DNA from 3 places in the Streptomyces sp. NPDC002057 genome. Region 1 is predicted to be linked to each of the others. Evidence: riboswitches for the same ligand, from Rfam matches in the RefSeq annotation. Region 1 holds a riboswitch; each other region holds the start of a gene.
The links. A riboswitch is a leader RNA that binds a small molecule or an ion and turns the genes downstream of it on or off. The one in region 1 is predicted to bind ZMP and ZTP.

Region 1 (6,675 bases):
GGACGGCGGTGGTCCCGCCCTGGTCCCTCGCCGGCGGTCTCGGGGCCACCCTCGCGATCGGCGTGATCGCGGGCCTCTACCCGGCGATCCGGGCCTCCCGGCTGCACCCGACGGTGGCACTCAACGCGACGTGACCGCCGGCTCGTCGCCCTCCCCGGACAGGAACCGCGCGGACTTCCGGGCGAGCACGGAGGCGAGGAACTCGGGAGCGTCGTCGGGGCGCATCCGGGCCAGGGAGACCATGCCGGTGATCACCGTGTCGGCGACCTCCTCCTGCACGTGCTCCCAGCCATGGCTGCGGCCCTTGCGCGGATTCGTCGCACGGGCGCCGATGACGGCCTGAGCGGCCTCGCCCACCTCCTCGGAGAGCTTGAGGACCTGGATCGTCCACTGCTCCTCGGAGGTCAGCCCCTGGGCGGTGCCGTGCTCGTCGAAGAGCGCGGCGAGCGTACGGATCGTGTCCCACGGGTCGTTGCCTGACACGGTTCTCTCCTCGGGCGGGCGGGCGGGCGGGCGGTTGTGGGGTACGGGCGCGGTCGGCTCGCCCCCGGTGCGGGAGGGCGGGTCAGCGGCCCCGGCGGATCCTCGCCGCCTGGCGGGCCTCGGCCGTCTTGCGGGCCTCGGCGGCCCGCCGGGACTCGTTCTTGGCGCGGCCGGGGCGGCCCGGCACGGTGCCCACGCCGCGGAAGGCCGCGCCACCGCGCTTGACACCCTCCTGGCTCGGCGCGGCCCCGTCGACGGGAACGCCCGAGGGGGTGCGGGCCCCGGTGATGCGGCTCAGCTCCGCCTCGCCCGAACGGACCTTGGTGACCTGCGGGCGGATGCCCGCGTCCGCCATCAGCCGGGCCACGTCACGCTGCTGCTCGGGGGTGACGAGGGTGACGACGACGCCGGACTCGCCGGCACGGGCGGTGCGCCCGCCGCGGTGCAGGTAGTCCTTGTGGTCGGCGGGCGGGTCGACGTTGACGACGAGGTCCAGCTCGTCGACGTGGATGCCGCGCGCCGCCACGTTGGTGGCGACGAGCACCGGGACCTCACCGCTGCGGAAGCGGCCCAGGGTGCGGGTCCGCAGCGGCTGGGACTTGTCGCCGTGCAGGGCGGCCGCGCGCACCCCGCTCCCGAGGAGGTGCCGGGTGAACCGGTCGACGGAGGCCTTCGTCGCCAGGAACATGATGACCCGCCCGTCGCGGGCGGCGATCTCCGTGGCGACGGCGAACCTGTCGGCGCCGTGCACGTGCAGCACGTGGTGGTCCATCGTCGAGACGGTCGCGGACGAGGGGTCGACGGAGTGGACGACCGGGTCGTGCAGGTACCGCTCGACGAGGAGGTCGACGTTGCGGTCGAGCGTGGCGGAGAACAGCATCCGCTGGCCGCCCGGGGGCACCAGGTCGAGCAGCTCGGTGACCTGGGGCATGAAGCCCATGTCGGCCATCTGGTCGGCCTCGTCCAGGACGGTGGCGGTGATCCGTTCGAGGCGGCAGTCCTTGCGCTCGACGAGGTCCATCAGCCGGCCCGGGGTGGCGATCAGGATCTCGGCCCCGTCGCGCAGCGCGGTGGCCTGGCGGCCGATCGACATGCCGCCGACCACGGTCGCCAGGCGCAGCTTCAGGGCCCGGGCGAAGGGGTCGAGCGCGTCGTGGACCTGCTGGGCCAGCTCGCGGGTGGGGACGAGGACCAGCGCGAGCGGCTTGCGGGCCTCGGCGCGGCGTCCGGTGGTGCGGACGAGCAGCGGCAGGCCGAAGGCGAGGGTCTTGCCGGAGCCGGTGCGCCCGCGCCCCAGGACGTCCCGGCCCGCGAGGGCGTCGGGCAGGGTCGCGGACTGGATCGGGAAGGGCTCGTCGACGCCCAGGCGGACCAGCTCGGCCAGGACCTCGGCCGGCAGGTCGAGCTCGGCGAAGGTGGCGGCCGGGGGCAGGGCGGGGGTCCCGGCGGCCGGCGCCGTCAGCTCGTCCTTCGCCGCGGCGGCGCGCCGCGCCTTGTCGGTACGGGGTGTGCTGTGCGTGTTGTTCATGGGGATCTCCTCGAAAACGGTGCGCTTCGAGGAATTCGCGAGGGGCCGCGGCCCGATGAATTACAGGAACGTACCGAACGCCATGCGTGCGGATCCGGCCACGCCGAGGGGCGAAAAGCGGCGTCCGGTCCGGGGGAAAGCCGGGAAAGGCTTGAAAAGGCCTGGAAAATGCAACGAGCCGGGGCCCTCACCACACGGGTGAGGACCCCAGCTGCGTCGGACGTGTCAACGTCAGGCGGGGAGGATGTTCTCCGCCTGGGGGCCCTTCTGGCCCTGCGTGACGTCGAAGGTCACCTTCTGGCCTTCCTGGAGCTCACGGAAGCCAGAGGTGGCGATGTTGGAGTAGTGGGCGAAGACGTCCGGGCCGCCACCCTCCTGCTCGATGAAGCCGAAGCCCTTTTCAGCGTTGAACCACTTCACGGTGCCGTTAGCCATGTCAAATCTCCTTCGGGGCGTAGCCCTGGGATCCGCACTGTGCGGATCCCGGCGTCGCCGTGATGATTGCCCCGTCCGGAAAACTGCACCGAAAACACAGAAAGTGCCTGACGATGTCGAATCGTCAAAGGCACTTGTAAGTTTCTTTGGGAACCACGACTGCAACTGCTGTTGACTGTAGCACGTCGCGGAGGCGGGTGCACGGAATTGGCTATTCGCCCCGCTGCCCGGCGGGGAGCGCATTTCCGCCCGCTCCCCGCCGCGGGGCGGGTGCGCCCGCCCTCGCGCCGTGCGCCGTCAGGACGAAGGTGACGGTGATCAGCAGCGCCCAGGCGCCGAACTTGGCGAGGGAGACCGGCTGCCAGCCGTCCAGCTGGTCCGGGTAGCTCCAGGCGCCGACGTACGTGGCCGCGTTCTCCGCGACCCAGAGGAAGAATCCGATCAGGACGAACGACAGGGCCAGCGGCATCCGGTGGTCCCGCTCGCCCACCCGGAACCGCACCCAGGTCCCCGCCGTCGCCGCCAGGAGCAGCGCGGCAAGCACCCAGCGGGCGTCGGGCAGCCAGTGGTGGCTGAAGAAGTTGACGTACACGGCGCCGGCCAGGACCGCCGTCACCCGGGGCCGGTAGCCGGTCAGCCGCAGGTCGAGCAGGCGCCAGGCGCGGCAGACGTAGCTGGCGAGGGCCGCGTAGAGGAACCCGCCGTACAGCGGCACCCCGCCGAACTTCGTCAGCGCCTCCTCCGGATAACTCCACGAGCCCATCCGCACCTTGACCAACTCGAAGAGCAGGCCGATGACATGGCAGCCGACGGTCACGGCGACGTCCCGACCGCGGTCCCAGCCGGCCTTCCACGCGAGGGCGGTGAGACCGATCCCGTACAGCAACAGCAGGTCGTAGCGGGCGATCGGCAGGTCGGGGAGCAGGCCCGAGACCGCGATGCCGCCGATGAGGGCGAGGGCGAAGGCGCAGCAGCGCGCCTCGAGCACCGCGAACCGCAGAAGCTGGCCGAGACCGAATCTGAACGTGTTCATACGGGGAGGGACGCCGGACCGGCGGGGTCGGTTCGCCCCGGGCGCCGTCCCTCCCACCTCTCAGTGGTGGAACAGGCGAAGCCCGGTCCGCACCAGGGTGATCCCGTGCTCGCGGCAGGCGTCCTCGACGTCGGTGGAGCGGATCGAGCCGCCCGGCTCGGCGATGTGGGCGACCCCGTGCCGGTGCGCGTGGTCGACGTTGTCGCGGAAGGGCAGGGCGCCGTCCGAGACGAAGGCGACCCCGGTCAGGAGCCCGAGCCACTCCGCGCGCTGGGCGTCCGTCAGCTCGGGGGCGGGGGCGGCGAGGGCCTTCGCGAGGCGGGTGTGCTCGTCGGGGGTGAGGTCGCCCTCGACACAGCGGATCTGCCAGTTCACGCGGTCCTGACGCCGGACGCCCGGCCGGAACGCGAGGGCGCGGACCGCCGGGTGACGCCGTAGCCACCAGGTGTCGGTCTTGGCTCCGGCCAGCCGGGTGCAGTCCACGCGGGACTGCTGGCCGGCGCCGATCCCCAGCGTCGTCCCGTCCCGGACGTAGGCCACGGAGTTGGACTGGGTGTAGCGCAGGACGGCGAGCCCGAGCAGGAGATCGTCCGCCGCCGCGGGCGGCAGCGCGCCGCAGCGGACGTCGTCGAGCAGGGCGGCCGAGAGCGGCACGTCGTCGCGCGGCTGGGAGAGCCGTACGCCGAACACCTCGCGCGCCTCGTGGGACGGCGGGGTGAACGTCTCGTCCGCCTCCATCACGAGGAAGCGGCCGTTCTTCTTCCGGCTCAGCGTGGCGACCGTTCCCGGGGCGTAGCCGGGGGCGACGACGCCGTCGCAGACCACCCGGGCGAGGAGCTCGGCGAGTTCGGCGTCGACCGGGTGCGAGACGGCGGCGAAGTCGCCGTACGAGGACTTCGGGTCGGCGTCGCGGGCCCGCAGGTACGCGCTGGTGAGGGCGCCGACCCGGGCGCCGTCGACGCCGTGGAGCGCGGCGGTGACGTCGTCGACGGGTCCGGCCACCGCCGCGCCCGCCGGAGACACGTGCTTGAAGGAGGCGGCGGCGGGCCGGCCCAGGGTCCGGCTCGCCTCGCGTACGAGCTGCCAGCCGTTCAGGGCGTCGAGCAGGTTGATGTAGGACGGGCTGCCGTGCAGCACGCGCACCGGCCGTCGGCCGGGCTCCACCGGCGCGGCCGTGGCCGTCCCCTGCTGCGGGTTGATTCCGTAACGCAGATCCATCGCAAGGCCTCCTGGGTCAGCGGGACATCACTGACGCAGGCGCCCAGGCGGTCGACGCGCACGCGGAACGACGGCCGCTCCCCGGTGGTGATCCACCCTCGCCAGTCGCGGCCGGAACCGATGCTATCCGTACGGGGGTACGGCGGCGCGCCGCACCCCCGGGAGGAAGTGCGGCGCGCGGCCGTGCCGTCGGGCGGGTCCGGGGATCAGACCGCCGGGGCCGGGAAGGTCGGGTACTCCACGCCGGAGACGTGCTGGACGACCCGGATGACCTGGCACGAGTAGCCGAACTCGTTGTCGTACCAGAGGTAGAGGATCGCGTTGTCGCCGTCGACCTTGGTCGCGCCGGCGTCGACGATCGACGCGTGGCGCGAGCCCACGAAGTCCATCGAGACGGCGTCGGGGGCCGTGGTGAAGTCGATCTGGCGCTTCAGCGGCGAGTGCAGCGAGACGTCGCGGAGGTACTCGAGGACCTCTTCGCGGGTGGTCTCGCGGCCCAGGCGCAGGCTCAGGATCGCGATCGAGACGTCCGGGACGGGGACGCGGATCGAGCTGCCCGTGATCGGGGCCTTCAGCTCCGGCAGGGCCTTGGCGACGGCCGAGGCGGCACCGGTCTCGGTGATCACCATGTTCAGCGGCGCGGAACGGCCGCGGCGGTCGGCCTTGTGGTAGTTGTCCAGGAGGTTCTGGTCGTTCGTGAACGAGTGGACGGTCTCCACGTGACCGCGCAGCACGCCGTACTCGTCGTCCATCGCCTTCAGCGGCGGCACGATCGCGTTCGTGGTGCAGGAGGCGCAGGACAGGATCCGCTCGTCCGGCTTGACCGTGTCGTGGTTGACGCCGTGCACGATGTTCGGCACGTCGCCCTTGCCGGGCGCGGTCAGGACGACCTTGTCGATGCCGGGGCGCAGGTGCTTGGAGAGGCCCGCGCGGTCGCGCCACTTGCCGGTGTTGTCGATGAGGATGGCGTTGTCGATGCCGTACGCCGTGTAGTCGACCTCGGAGGGGTCGTTGGCGTAGATCACCTTGATCGTGTTGCCGTTGGCGACGATCGTGCTGTTCGCCTCGTCCACGGTGATGGTGCCCTGGAACTGGCCGTGGATCGAGTCGCGGCGCAGCAGCGAGGCGCGCTTCACCAGGTCCTGCTCGCCACCGCCCCGGACGACGATCGCGCGCAGACGCAGACCGTTGCCCGAACCGGCCTTCTCGATGAGGAGGCGGGCGACGAGGCGGCCGATGCGGCCGAAGCCGTAGAGGACGACGTCGCGGCCCTCGCGGCGCTCGGTCTTGTTCTCGCCCGTGGCGCCGGCGACGGCGTCGGCGGTGAACTCCGCGACCGAGAGACCGCGGTCGTCGGTCTTGTACTCGGCGGCCAGCATGCCGATGTCGATCTGCGACGGGCCGAGGTCGAGCGTGGTGAGCGTCTGGAGGAAGGGGAGCGTCTCGGTGACCGACAGCTCCTCGCCGGCTATCTGCCGGGCGAAGCGGTGGGTCTTGAGGATGCTGACCACCGACTTGTTCACCAGGGAGCGGCTGTGGACCAGGACGGTGACGTCCTGCTCCCGGTGCAGCTTCCCGATGATCGGGATCATCGACTCCGCGATCTCCTCGCGGTTCTTCCAGCTGGTGAACGAGTCGTCATTGACAGTCACAAGTTTATCTTTCGAGCTAGGCGGCGCTCATATGGTAACCCCCGGTCCGTTTGCTCGATCAGAGGGGTGTCGAACCTCACGGACGGCCGCCCCCGGCCGCCCTCCGGGCCGCCAGTCGCGCTTCGAGCGCCGCCCGGCGCTCGGGCCACTCCTCGGCGACGACCGAGAAGACGGCGCTGTCGCGCAGGCGGTCCTCCTCGCCCGGCGCCCATGAGCGCCCCCAGTTCCGCAGGACGCCCTCGAAGGTCGCGCCCACGCTCGCGATGGCCGCCCGGGAACGGGCGTTGCGGGCGTCCGTCTTCAGGTCGACCCGGGCCACCTCCCAG
Region 2 (6,675 bases), on a different contig from region 1:
ACCACGCCGGAGACGGGCGGCCTTGTGGTCGTTCTTCTCCGGGATCACGTGCCGGATCCCGCGCTTCCGTAGATAAGCGCGGGTCTTGCGGTTTGAGCAAGGACAGCGGACGGCAGCGGCCCTCCGCGCTGAGATGAATCTTGCAGGTCAGTCCGCTACGGGACCGGCCGAGAGCCTCGCCCGCCGCACCGCCTCCTCCAGGAGGAGCCGCGGACTCGCCGGTGTCGGCTCCGCGAACTGATCTTCGCGGAGCCCCCTTTCCTGAAGAACCCGGCAGTGCGGACGGTGCCGCCCTGGGCTCCCCAGCGGCGTGCTGGTGGGCACGGACTGAGGTGGAGTCGACGTTGATGTCCCCATCGATGTCACCCTCGGCGTCGGCCTGGGCCTGGACGTGCTGGAGGAGCCTCTCCCAGGTGCCATCGGCCGACCACAGTAAGTGCCGCTTGTGCACGGTCTTCCACGGCCGAAGCGTTCGGGCAACTCTCTCCACTGCGCCCCGATGCTGAGCCGGTGGAGGATCCTGTTGATCACCTGGCGTTGGTCCCGCCACCGGTCGCACCGATTGTTGGTCACCGGCAGCAGTGGTTCCAGCACGGCCCACTCAACGTCGGTCAAGTCACCCCTGCTGATCATGTCCAGACCAATAGATATCTTGCCGACCTGGAACTATGCCTTGGCCGTCTTCATCAGCTCCGTCAGGCGGGAGGCGCTGTCCGCCCCGTGTCCGGCGTCCATGCCGCGCCGGAACAGAGCGGCCACGGCGGCCGGAAGAGTGGTGTCGACGCCCGCGTCGGCGTTGGTGTGCAGAACGTGTTCGACGCTGGCCATGCCCATGGCGAGCCGCTCCGCGTCGCCGCCGTGCTCCCCGGCGTCGATGCGTTCGGCGTACAAGGATAGGAAGCCCGGCATCCCGGTCAGCAGCTCGGTGGCGTGCGGGAGGACGTCCGTCGCCGTGAGTCCGTTGGCGTCGGCGAGCGCGATGGCCTGCCAGTATCCGAGCACGGACGTCCAGAACATGCCCACGACGATCTGGTACAGAAGCGCGGCCAGCCCGGGATCGCCGCCCCGGTAGTCCGTGTCGGTCAGGACTTCGAGAGTCGACCGGTGCGCCTCGAACACCTCGCGCGGCCCGCTGTAGAAGGTGGACGACCCTGGCTGCCCGATGCCCGAAGGTGAGGCGTTGACGCCACCGGTGAGGTGGACCCCGCCGTGCTCGGACACCCACCGCGCCCCGGCGCGCGTCTTCTCCGGGGTGTCGGAGCTGAGGTTGACGAGCACGCGGCCGGCCAGGGCGTGGGAAGCCGGCTCCAGCAAGGCGTACATCGCATCGTAGTCGGTGAGGCTCAGGACGACCAGCTCATTGGCGGTCAGGGCGTCTTCGGCGCTCTTTGCGCGTATGGCGCCGCGCGCGACGAGGGCATCGCCACGGGACGCGGTGCGATTCCAGACGGTGACATGGTGTCCCTGCCCGAGTAAGGCGTGGACCATCGCCTGCCCCATGGGGCCGAGTCCGATGACGGTCACAGGCTGCTTGGTGTCCATTGGGAAGACCTCCGCGGTACGAGTGACGAGGCGACTAAAACGAACGCTCTATCCAGAGCGTGGAGGCAATATAACACGGCTCTAAAACGAACGCTCTAACCAGTAGGGTGTGCACATGGGACAAGCCAGCACCCGGGACCGGATCGTCATCGCCGCAGCGCGCCTCCTGCAGCGCCAGGGCTATGTCGGCACGGGCATCAAGCAGATCGCCCAGGAGGCGGAGGCCACACTGGGCTCCGTCTATCACTTCTTCCCGGGCGGTAAAGAGGCCGTTGCGGTCGCCGCCATCAAGTACAGCGGCCAGGAGTTTGCCGCTGTCCTCCGCGACGCGCTGGACAGCGAGGAGGACCCGGGCGCGGGCGTTCGGGCCTGTGCCCAGCAGCTCGCCGAAGGACTGCGCGTGTCGGGTTGGACCGACGGCTGCCCGGTCACGGCAGCGGCACTGGAAACCTTGGGAACCGACTCCGAAATCCAGCAGGCATGTGCCGATGCACTGCGCAGCTGGGAGCAGACGGTCACCGACAAGCTCCTGCGCTCCGGCTTCCAGGCCCACGACGCCCGGGAGTTGGCGACCACCGTCATCAGCGCCCTGGAAGGCGCCGAAGTGACGGCGCAGGTCAACCGCAGCGAGGAACCACTGCGGGCGACGAGCCGACAACTGGCCCGTTTGATCGGTTCATACAGAGCATCCCACTCGTGAGGACCACTTGTGATCGGGGAGACGGGACCTAGGTCGAGCGGACGGCCCGCCGGGTGTTCCTTTCCAGGCCGGAGGCCGCCCGGCGTGCAGGTGTCGTGCTGCCGACGTGACAGCCGCCGGGTCGGCGGGGATCCGCAGGCCCGCGCGGTCACCGTCGGGGCGGAGCCCTCGTGGGGCGCGGAGGCCGCCGGGAGTGGATTCCGGTGGCCGGGCGGCCGTTCGCGTCCGCTTTTCTTCGGGCGGGTGGCAGCTCACATGCTGTGGGTCGCGGTGTCGTTGATCTGCCGGTTGTCGAGGATGCGGCGGGGCGCGCCGGTGGTGGCGACGGTGATCATCGCGCGGCCCAGGCGCTCGGTGGTGGTGACCTGGTGGGGCGCGAGCCTGTTGATCAACGGATAGAGGAACCCGAGGGCGGCGTAGCCGGCTCGGTACAGCCGGGTGCGCGAGGTGATGCCGTGCAGGGGCTGGATGAACCCGGGCCGGAAGAGATAGGTGTCCATGGGAAGGGCGAGCAGGTGGTTCTCGGTCCTGCCCTTGACGCGGGCCCACATGACGCGCCCCTGTTCGGTGCTGTCGGTTCCCTGTCCGGAGACGTAGACGAAGGTGAGGCGGGGGTTCCAGGCCGAGAGGGCGCGTGCCACGGTCAGGGTGAGGTCGTAGGTGACGCGCCGGTACTCCTCCTCGGACATGCCGAGGGAGGAGACGCCGAGGCAGTAGAAGCAGGCGTCGTACCCGGTCAGCTCCTCCTCGGTGCCCGGTCGGGTGATCAGCTCGGCCACGTCGGGGTGGGTGATCTCGCGCAGCTTCGGGTGGGTGACGCCGAGCTTCGTGCGGCCGACCACCAGGACTTCGCGCACCGTCTCGTCGCGCAGACACTCGCGCAGTACTCCTTGGCCGACCATGCCGGTCGCGCCGAAGATGATCACCTTCATGGGTGTGCCTCTCGCTGAGGTGGGTGGGGTGAGGGGTGACCGACGGGTCGCCGGTACGCGGTGGTGTCCATGGTGCCCCGGACCGGTTCCGGGGGTGCCGACCACCGGCCGGGAGGCGCCGCGCGTCCGATGGAACCAGGAGCGTGTACTACCGGTACACACCACTGGTGTGTAGAGTCGGTACATGCCTCTCCCTCGCTTTGAACGCCTTCCCGCCGAGCGTCAGGAACTGATCCTGGCCGTGGCGCGCCGCCACTTCGCCGAACAGGGGGCCGAAGGCGCCTCCTACAACAAGATCATCGAGGCCGCCGGCTTCTCGAAGACCGCGGCCTACCACTACTTCGACGGGCGCGAGGACCTCCTCTCCGCGGTGCTCGACGGCGTGCTGCGGCGGCTGCTCGGCGCCCTGGAGCCCTGGCCCGCGGCCCGCGACGAGGTGGAGTTCTGGTCCCGCCTCGACGCGAGCGCCGGCGCGCTCGCGGCCCATCTGCAGGGCCACCCGGACGATCTGGCCCTCGCCGACGCGGCCATCGGGCGCACGAGCGAGGGGGACGGGCCGTGGCTGGCCTGGTTCGACGAACTGGTCTCGAACGGGCAGGCGCTGGGAGTGATCCGTACCGACGTGGACCACGGGCTGCTGGTCACGGTGACCGCGGCGGTCTTCAGGGCCGCCGACGCGTGGGCGCTCGCCCGCATGAAGGCGTCGCCGACACCCCCGGCTCCCGCGGAAGGCGCTGAGAGCGCGCAGGTGTGGGCCCTGCTGCGCGGACTGTGGAGCGGGACCGGCTCGTCCTTCGACGAGGGGAACACCGATGCGCGCTGACGTCGAGATCGTCTGGGACATACCCGAGACCCCGCCCGGACTCGCGGGCCGCGTCGAACGGTTCATGGGACCGGGCAAGTCCCGTTCCGAGTCGGCGGTGGAGACCGCGGGCCTGATCGCCTGCGGCCTCCTCCTGGCCGCCGGGCTGTGGGCCTCGGGAGCCTGGCGCGGATGGTCGGGAGCGCAGTGCGCGGTGGTGGCACTGGTGGGACTGGATCTCATCGGCGGAGTGCTCACCAACGCGACCAACGCGGCCAAGCGCTGGTACCACCGTCCGGGCCCGGGAGTCGGACGGGCACGGATGCTGTTCGTCTCCGCCCACCTGATCCATCTCGTCGCCATGGGGCTCATCGTCCTGTCGGGGGACTGGCGTTGGACGTCGGTCAACGCGGCGCTGCTGCTCGCCGGGGCGGCCATGGTCGAGTTCGCACCCCTCCACCTCAAGCGCCCGGTCTCGATGAGCGTTCTGATGGTCGCGGTCCTGATCAATCTGTTCTGGCTGGAGGTGCCCGCCCTACTCGGCTGGTTCGCACCGCTGTTCTTTCTGAAGCTGCTCGTCTGCCACCTCGTCCCGGAGGCGCCGCTGGAGCGGAGGCGCCGTGTCTGAGATCGCCCCGCGATGGAGGGTCGTCTCCCCTCCGGAGACGGCCACCTGCGCCCGTACCCTGTCCGCCGCCTTCGTCCGGGAGCCCGCCGTCTCATGGATCTGCGGTGACTCGGAGACCGTACGGACGCGCTGGTTCGAGGCCACTCTGCGGACCCACGCCACACTTCCCGGTTCTCTCCGGTACGCGCTGACGACTCCGGACGGGCAGCCGGTCGCCGCCGCGGTCCTCACGCCGTCGGGTGCGGTGCCCGGGGCGTCCGCGCGTGCCGCCTGGGCGGCACGGACGGGCCTCCGCTGCGGACCCGCCGCCCTGGGGAGGACGTTGCGCTATCTGCACCACGCCGAAGCCTCCGCGCCGGAGGGCGCGTGGACCCTGGAGTTCATCGGGGTACGTCCCGACACGGTGGGGCGCGGCGCCGGACGGTTCCTCCTGGACCACGTACTGGCGACCACCGCCGCACCGGCGGGCTTCTTCCTGACCACGGCCGACCCGGCGAACGTTCCTCTCTACCGCCGCTTCGGCTTCACCGATCTGCGGAGGACCGCGCTGGGGCCGCTGGACGTCAGGGTGATGGCGCGACCGGGCACCGCCTGACCGCCCTGCCTGCCGCGCTCCGTCCCGCCCCGCGATGCCCTGCCCTGCCATGCCCTGTCCCGCCTTGCCCTGCCCGGGACCGGTCGTCGCGCCCCTGTCAGGGAACCGCCTCCGACCCCTCACGTAGAGTGGTGCCCGGGCCGTGACTGGCGCTTGAGGTGGATCACCACCGGGGAGCGGCCCGGCGGGAGCGCGCCCCGGTGGCGCGCCCGCCCCGATGCCGTGCGCCTGGGCGAACCATTTGGTCACAGACGACGCCCAGGAGTTGCCATGTCCACCAGCACCGCCGCCCTCATGGACGGCACGGCCCTCGCCCGCCGTACCGTCGAGGAGACCGCCGCCCGCGCCGCCGAGATCACCCGGCGCACCGGCGTCACCCCCTGTCTCGCGACCGTCCTCGTCGGCGCGGACCCCGCCTCCGTGACGTACGTGAAGATGAAGCAGAACCGCTGCGCGAAGGCCGGAATCCGCTCGAAGCACGTCGAGCTGCCCGCCACCACGACGACCGAGGAACTGGTCGCGGCGATCACCGCCCTGTCCCAGGACCCCGAGGTCCACGGCATCCTGCTCCAGCACCCCGTCGGCCCGCACATCGACGAGCGCGCCGCCTTCGAGGCCATCGACCCCGCCAAGGACGTCGACGGCGTCACCATGGCCTCGTTCGCCGCCATGGGCTTCGGCCTTCCCGGCTTCGTCTCCTGCACGCCGGGCGGCATCATGCGTCTCCTCGACGCCTACGACGTCGACCCGCGCGGCAAGCGCGCCGTCGTCGTCGGCCGCAGCGCGATCCTCGGCAAGCCGGCCGGCCTGCTCCTCCTCGGCCGCGACGCCACCGTCACCTACTGCCACTCGCGTACCGAGGACCTCTCCTCCGTCGTCCGCGAGGCCGACATCCTCGTTGCCGCCGTCGGCAAGCCTGAGTTCATCAAGGGCGCGGACATCAAGCCGGGCGCCGTCGTCGTCGACGCCGGCTACAACCCGGGCAACGTCGGCGACGTCGACTTCGCCTCCGCCGCCGAGCGCGCCTCCCTCATCACCCCCGTCCCCGGCGGTGTCGGCCCCATGACCATCGCCGTGCTCCTCGCCCAGACGGTCGAGGGCGCGGAGCGTCAGCTCGGTCTGTAGGGACGGTTCGTGACGGGGCGGCGGGAGTGGTGGCGGTGGCGGGCGGGAGCCCGGTCGACGAATGTCACGGTTCTGTACGGGCAGGGCTCGTCGCCCGAAAAAGGGTGGCCGCGGCGACGCCGACGGGCGAATCTGGACCCCGTGCCACACCCGTCCGCCGCCACCCCGCCGCCCCCGAACCGCCGACCGGGCGCGCCCGCCGCGTCCGGCCCGTCCGCTTCATCCGGCTCGCCCGCCTTGTCCGGCCCGTCCGCCGCGACGGGCTCGCACGAGATGCCGACTGCGCCGGAGGCGTCAGCCCCACCGGCGATGTCAGTTCTGCGGCACGCGTCTGTTCCGGCCGAGGCGGCC
Region 3 (6,675 bases), on a different contig from region 1:
GGGCGCGCCGGACGCGGTCGCGGTGACGGGGTCGGCGGAGCGGGGACGGGCGGTGATCAGCCTGTGCTGGCGGGACGGGGAGCGGACGGTCCGGCTCGACGAGTTCCCGGCCCGCCTGGACATCGGCTTCGCCAAGCAGGTCAGGACACAGCCGCAGTGGGTCGACCTGCCGGACGGCGCGCAGGGCTACTGGTTCGCGGCCCCGCACCTGCTGACCTTCCCGATGACGGACGGGACGGGCGCGTCCTGGACCCACGAGGTGCGTACGGCGGGCCCCACGCTCCTCTGGACGAGGAACGGGGGCGCGCTCACCTTCCGGCTGGAGGGCATACCGGACCGCGAGGAGGCCCGGAGAGCCGCGGAGTCCACGGGCTGACGCCCGGGGCGGCTTGCGGGGTCGGCGTGCAAGGGCGGCGTGCGGGGGCGCGCCCACCCACCCCGGCCGGCCCCCGGGGCTGGACGGGGCGAGGCGGGGGCGGGGCTGGGCGGCGCCGTCCGGGCCGGCCGCCGGGTCGCAGGGTCAGACCGGGAGGCCCGGGGCCGGGTGGGTGGACATCAGGTCGGCCACCTCGGCGCGGATCGCCCGGAGTGCCTCCTCGTCGCCCGTGCCGGCGGCCGCGACACCGCGGTCGATCCACTCGGCGACCTGCGTCATGTGCGCCGCGGTGAGGCCGCGGGAGGTGAGGGAGGGGGTGCCGATGCGGATGCCGGAGGGGTCGAAGGGCTTCCGGGGGTCGTAGGGGACGGTGTTGTAGTTGACGACGATGCCCGCCCGGTCGAGGGCCTTCGCGGCGATCTTGCCGGGGACCTGCTTGGGGGTGAGGTCCATCAGGATCAGGTGGTTGTCGGTGCCGCCGGAGACCAGGTCGAAGCCGCGGGCGAGGAGCGCCTCGGCGAGGGCCTTGGCGTTGGCGACGACGGCGTGCGCGTAGTCACGGAAGGAGGGCAGGGACGCCTCGCGGAGGGCGACGGCGATGGCGGCGGTGGTCTGGTTGTGCGGGCCGCCCTGGAGGCCGGGGAAGACGGCCTTGTCGAGGGCCTTGGCGTGCTCCTCGCGGGACATGAGCATGGCGCCGCGCGGGCCGCGCAGGGTCTTGTGGGTGGTCGTGGAGATCACGTCCACGTGCGGGACCGGGGACGGGTGGGCGCCGCCCGCGATGAGGCCGGCGATGTGGGCGACGTCGGCGACGAGCACGGCGCCGGACTCGCGGGCGATCTCGCCGAAGGCGGCGAAGTCGATCGTGCGGGGCAGCGCGGTGCCGCCGCAGAAGATCACCTTCGGGCGCTCCTTGAGGGCGAGGTCCCGGACCTCGTCGAAGTCGACGAGGCCGGTGTCGTGGCGGACGCCGTACTGGACGCCCCGGAACCACTTGCCGGTGGCGGAGACGCCCCAGCCGTGGGTGAGGTGGCCGCCCATGGGCAGGGCCATGCCCATCACGGTGTCGCCGGGTTCGGCGAAGGCGAGGTAGACGGCGAGGTTGGCCGGGGAGCCGGAGTAGGGCTGGACGTTGGCGTGGTCGACGCCGAAGACGGCCTTGGCGCGCTCGACGGCGAGGGTCTCGACCTGGTCGATGTTCTGCTGGCCCTCGTAGTAGCGGCGGCCGGGGTAGCCCTCGCTGTACTTGTTCTGGAGGACGGTGCCGGAGGCCTCCAGGACGGCGGCGGAGACGTAGTTCTCGCTGGGGATGAGGCGCAGGGTCTCCGCCTGGAGGCTCTCCTCGGCTCCGACGAGGGCGGCGAGCTCGGGATCGGCGGCGGCGAGTGCGGGGTGCTGCGGTGCGGTCATGGTGGTGTCCTCCGGGCGTCGGCGGGTCCCGGGGCACTGCGTGAGAGGCGCGGCGCCACGCGGGACTCTGGTCCCGTGACGCCCAGGCGGGCGGCGTCTCGTGTGGTCTGCCGCGCACGGCTCCCCCGGGGTCGCTTCCCCGTTCGCCAGTCGCCGTGCGTGTTCTCAGCGTAGCGGGTGGCCTGTCGGTCGGGGCCCGACCGGGGAGAGGGGCCGACCGGGGAGAGGGGGCCGACCGGCGGGACACCGGCGAAGGGCGCGCCGTGCGCGAGGTTTCCCCGCCCGGCATCCGAGCGACGATAGAAACAGGGGCCACACCCCCTCGTCGGGGTCACCCCCCGAGCCGCAGGACGAACGGAGATCCCGTGTCGAGCACACAAGACGCGATCGCTTCGGCGGAGGCGCACAGCGCTCACAACTACCACCCCCTGCCGGTCGTCGTCGCCTCGGCGGACGGCGCCTGGATGACCGATGTCGAGGGGCGCCGCTACCTCGACATGCTCGCCGGGTACTCGGCGCTCAACTTCGGGCACGGCAACCGGCGTCTGATCGACGCGGCGAAGGCCCAGCTGGAGCGGGTGACGCTGACCTCGCGCGCCTTCCACCACGACCGGTTCGCCGAGTTCTGCGCACAGCTCGCGGAGCTGTGCGGCAAGGAGGCGGTGCTGCCGATGAACACCGGCGCGGAGGCGGTCGAGACGGCCGTGAAGACCGCCCGGAAGTGGGGGTACGAGGTGAAGGGCGTGCCGGACGGGCACGCGAAGATCGTGGTCGCGGCGAACAACTTCCACGGCAGGACGACGACGATCGTCAGCTTCTCCACGGACCACGAGGCGCGGGACCACTTCGGTCCGTACACGCCGGGGTTCGAGATCGTGCCGTACGGGGACCTGACGGCGATGGAGGCGGCGGTCACCGAGAACACGGTGGCGGTGCTGATCGAACCGATCCAGGGCGAGGCGGGGGTCCTGGTGCCGCCGGCCGGATATCTGGCGGGGGTGCGGGAGCTGACACTCCGGCGGAACGTGCTGTTCATGGCGGACGAGATCCAGTCGGGTCTGGGCCGGACGGGCCGGACGTTCGCGTGCGAGCACGAGGGTGTGGTGCCGGACGTGTACATCCTGGGGAAGGCGCTGGGCGGCGGGGTGGTCCCGGTGTCGGCGGTGGTCGCCGACCGTTCGGTGCTCGGGGTGTTCCGGCCGGGTGAGCACGGCTCGACGTTCGGCGGGAACCCGCTGGCCTGCGCGGTGGCCCTCGAAGTGGTCGCGATGCTGCGGACGGGCGAGTACCAGGAGCGGGCGGCGGAGCTGGGCGAGCACCTCCACGCGGAACTGGGGCTCCTCGTCGGCGGTGGGGCGGTGGAGGCGGTGCGCGGGCGCGGCCTGTGGGCCGGCGTGGACATCGCGCCCTCGCGCGGCACGGGCCGGGAGATCTCGGAGAAGCTGATGGAGCGGGGTGTCCTGGTGAAGGACACGCACGGTTCGACGATCCGGATCGCACCGCCGCTGGTCATCTCGAAGGAGGACCTGGACTGGGGTCTGGAGCAGCTGCGGGGGGTGCTGTCGGCGGAGTGAGGAACTCCGTTCCCGGGTGCGGCGGACGCGGGCCGGTGCGGGGCAACTCGGACCATTGACACGGCAGTTGGTCTAGGCCAATGATGCGGCCATGCCGAGACTCCGTCTGCGTCACGCCGTGCGTGCCGCGCTCGCCGCCCTCGTCCCGCTCGCGCTCCTCGGCGCGGTCACGGGACCCGCGCACGCCGCCCCGAAGGCGGCCTGGCCCGAGCCCGTCCCGGTGGTCTCGCACGTCGAGACCACCGACCCGGTCGTCTTCATCACCATCGACGACGGCTGGTTCCACGACCCCGCCGCGGCGAAACTGCTGCTCGACCGCCGGGTGCCCGCCTCGCTCTTCCTGCTGCCCGGCGCCTACTCGTACGACTCCGGCTACTTCCACACCCTGCTGAACCAGGGGCGTTCCCGCGTCGAGAACCACACCGTCAACCACCCAGACCTGACCACCCTCGACGCCGCCGGCCAGAAGGCGGAGGTGTGCGGGGCGCGCGACCGGCACCTCGCCCAGTTCGGGGACGGCCCGCGGCTGCTGCGTCCGCCGTACGGGGTGTACGACGCGACCACCCGTACCGCGGCCCGCGCCTGCGGGGCGAAGGCGCTGGTGACGTGGACGTACGACCTCACCACCTGGGGCCAGTGGTCCCCGCCGACGCCGACCCTCAAGGCCGGCGACATCATCCTGCTGCACTTCAACGAGACCCTGGAGCAGGACCTGCTGCGGGCCCTCGACGCGGCCGAGGCGGCCGGCCTGAAGCCCGCGCCGCTGCGGGAGTACGTCGCGGAGTAGCCTCCCGGGGCTTCCGCGGGTCCGTCGTGGAAGGTCCCCGGGGGCGCTACAGGATGACGTGCGGGAGGAAGCGGGCGTACTCGTCGGTGACGGGACCCGCCGACTCCCGTATCCCGAGCCCCGCGGCCTCGTCCTCGACGACCCACGCGCCGAGCACCACCCGGTTGCCGTCGAAGTCGGGCAGTGGGGACAGCTCCTGGTAGCAGCAGGGCTCCCCGTCCCGGACGAACGGCTCCGTGCCGGCCTCGTGCAGGGTGACCCCCGCGCCCTCCCGCCCGAGCAGCGGCTTGGCGACCCAGCCGGTGGTCGAGGCGAGTTCGCGCGGCCCGTCGAGGTGGGCGGCGAGCAGGTTGGGGTGACCGGGGTAGAGCTCCCACAGGATCGCGAGGAGCGCCTTGTTGGAGAGCAGCATCTTCCAGGCGGGCTCGATCCAGCAGGTGGTGCCGGTGCCGCCGCCGTTGTCGAGGGTCTCCAGGACGTGCCGGCCGAAGCGGTCGGTGGTGAGCCACTCCCACGGGTAGAGCTTGAAGCAGCTGCGGATGAAGCGGAGCCGGTCGTCGACGAAGCGGCGCGAGAGCCGGTCCCAGCCGATCCGTTCGACGGAGAGCGCCTCGGTGTCGAGTCCGGCCTGCTGGGCGGTCTCGCGCAGGTACGCGACCGTCATCAGGTCCTCGCCGAGTTCGTCGCCGTCGGAGTGCGCGAAGTGGAGGGGTCCCGGGGGCAGCAGGTGGGCCTGCCGCTTCCAGGCGTCGACGAGCCGTTCGTGGAGGGAGTTCCACTGGTCGGCGCCGGGGAACCGGTCCTCCATCCAGAACCACTGCGGGCTCGCGGCCTCCACGAGGGAGGTGGGGGTGTCGGCGTTGTACTCCAGCATCTTGGCCGGGCCCGTGCCGTCGTAGCGGAGGTCGAACCGCCCGTAGAGGGAGGGGAGTTCGGCACGGCGCCGCCAGGACTCGGCGACCAGGGAGACGAGCTTCGGATCGGTGATCCCGAGCTCGGCGAACCGGTCGTGCTCGACGATGTGCGCGGCCGCCGCCAGGCACATCGTGTGCAGCTCCTCGACGACCTCCTCCAGGGCCTCGACCTCGGGCAGGGTGAAGGAGTAGTACGCGCTCTCGTCCCAGTACGGACGGAGCGAACCGTCCGGGTGGCGGGTCAGCGGGTAGACGAGCCCCTGCTCCTCCACCGTCTCCTGCCAGCCGGGCCGGGGCTCGATCGTGTGGCGTCGCATGTGCCGGGCCCCTCTCAGCCGCCGCCGGAACCGGAGCAGCCGAAGCCCCCGGTGTCGACGGCCTTCTTGTCGAAGCTGCCGCCGCTCACCTTGCTGTCCCGCAGGGAACCGCCGTAGTAGTACGAGCCCCGGGTGGTGGAGCCGTTGTCGTCGTCGTCATCGCCACCGCCGCTCTCGCACCGGTAGCTCGGCAGCTCCTCGCGGGTCAGCGGGTCCACACACCGCCTGTCCGGCTCGGAACCGCACGCGGTGATCGTCGCCGCGAGCACACCCATCCCGCCGAGCACCACCGTGCTCGACCTCAGCCTCCGCATGTCCGTCGCCCTCCCCTTCGCGGTCGCGACCGCCGCGATCACAACTGATCGCGTCCGCTCGGTCACGTGCACGCTTGTCGCGTTCACGTCTGTCGCGACCGCACAGTGTAGGCCGGTCGTTTCGGCCGTCACCCCCTAGAGTCGTTTCGTGCTCCTCGGGATGATTTGTGCGCTCGCCTCGTCCGTCTGCTTCGGCGCGGCCTCGGTCTTCCAGGCGATGGCGGCCCGCGCCGCGACACCCGGGACCGGCGGTGGCGTCGACGTCGCGCTGATGTGGCGGGCGCTGCGGCAGTGGCGGTACATCGCCGGGCTCGCGATGGACGGGACGGGCTTCGTCCTGCAGATCGTCGCCCTGCGGACGCTGCCCATCTACGTGGTGGGCGCGGCCCTCGCCGCGAGCCTGGCGGTCACCGCCGTCATCGCCTCGCGGGTGCTGCGGGTGAGGCTGCGCCGGGTGGAGTGGACGGCCGTGGCCGTGGTCTGCGCGGGGCTCGCCCTGCTCGCCCTGACCTCCGGGAAGGAGGGCCACCGGAGCGGCCCGGAGTGGCTGCCCTGGGCGCTGCTCGCCGCCGCCTTCGGCGTCCTGCTGCTCGGCGTGGTGGGCGGCCGGCTGCCGGAGAAGCCCCGCGCCCTCGTCCTCGGCCTCGGCGCGGGCTTCGGCTTCGGGGTGGTGGAGGTGGCGGTCCGGCTGATCGACGGCATCGACTTCACCGACCCGTCCTGGTACGCGCTGCTGGTCGGCGGCGGGGCCGCGTTCCTCCTCCTGACCTCGGCGCTCCAGCGGGGCTCGGTGACCACGGCGACGGCGGGCTCGGTGCTCGGCGAGACGATCGGGCCGGCGATCGTCGGGGTGGTCTGGCTCGGGGACCGTACGAGGGAGGGGTACGGATGGCTCGCCGTCCTCGGCTTCGCGGTGGCGGTGGCGGGCTCGCTGACCCTGGCCCGCTTCGGCGAACCCCCGGAGCCGGACGACGCCGGTGCCG

Region 2: it holds a riboswitch for ZMP and ZTP, as region 1 does, so the genes downstream of both, ABT129_RS23750 (bifunctional 5,10-methylenetetrahydrofolate dehydrogenase/5,10-methenyltetrahydrofolate cyclohydrolase) here and ABT129_RS14965 (phosphoribosylaminoimidazolecarboxamide formyltransferase) in region 1, are expected to answer to the same signal.
Region 3: it holds a riboswitch for ZMP and ZTP, as region 1 does, so the genes downstream of both, glyA (serine hydroxymethyltransferase) here and ABT129_RS14965 (phosphoribosylaminoimidazolecarboxamide formyltransferase) in region 1, are expected to answer to the same signal.

Annotation. Positions count from the first base shown of each region.
Region 1 covers NZ_JBEOXR010000015.1:80,933-87,607, reverse strand. Annotated here, with positions in the region: gene ABT129_RS14990 (ABC transporter permease) at 1-134, shown strand, start outside; gene ABT129_RS14985 (MazG-like family protein) at 121-483, opposite strand; gene ABT129_RS14980 (DEAD/DEAH box helicase) at 566-2,011, opposite strand; gene ABT129_RS14975 (cold-shock protein) at 2,243-2,446, opposite strand; gene ABT129_RS14970 (DUF817 domain-containing protein) at 2,658-3,479, opposite strand; gene ABT129_RS14965 (phosphoribosylaminoimidazolecarboxamide formyltransferase) at 3,540-4,697, opposite strand; ZMP/ZTP riboswitch at 4,732-4,816, opposite strand; gene ABT129_RS14960 (glyceraldehyde-3-phosphate dehydrogenase) at 4,904-6,349, opposite strand; gene ABT129_RS14955 (GNAT family N-acetyltransferase) at 6,426-6,675, opposite strand, start outside.
Region 2 covers NZ_JBEOXR010000032.1:63,987-70,661, reverse strand. Annotated here, with positions in the region: gene ABT129_RS38080 (hypothetical protein) at 1-48, opposite strand, end outside; gene ABT129_RS38075 (transposase) at 148-633, opposite strand; gene ABT129_RS23780 (NAD(P)-dependent oxidoreductase) at 667-1,542, opposite strand; gene ABT129_RS23775 (TetR/AcrR family transcriptional regulator) at 1,658-2,242, shown strand; gene ABT129_RS23770 (Rossmann-fold NAD(P)-binding domain-containing protein) at 2,494-3,174, opposite strand; gene ABT129_RS23765 (TetR/AcrR family transcriptional regulator) at 3,359-3,997, shown strand; gene ABT129_RS23760 (hypothetical protein) at 3,987-4,604, shown strand; gene ABT129_RS23755 (GNAT family N-acetyltransferase) at 4,597-5,199, shown strand; ZMP/ZTP riboswitch at 5,332-5,440, shown strand; gene ABT129_RS23750 (bifunctional 5,10-methylenetetrahydrofolate dehydrogenase/5,10-methenyltetrahydrofolate cyclohydrolase) at 5,470-6,324, shown strand.
Region 3 covers NZ_JBEOXR010000019.1:87,916-94,590, forward strand. Annotated here, with positions in the region: gene ABT129_RS17450 (hypothetical protein) at 1-376, shown strand, start outside; gene glyA (serine hydroxymethyltransferase) at 521-1,786, opposite strand; ZMP/ZTP riboswitch at 1,860-1,950, opposite strand; gene rocD (ornithine--oxo-acid transaminase) at 2,152-3,360, shown strand; gene ABT129_RS17465 (polysaccharide deacetylase family protein) at 3,452-4,147, shown strand; gene ABT129_RS17470 (glutathionylspermidine synthase family protein) at 4,194-5,378, opposite strand; gene ABT129_RS17475 (hypothetical protein) at 5,393-5,692, opposite strand; gene ABT129_RS17480 (DMT family transporter) at 5,853-6,675, shown strand, end outside.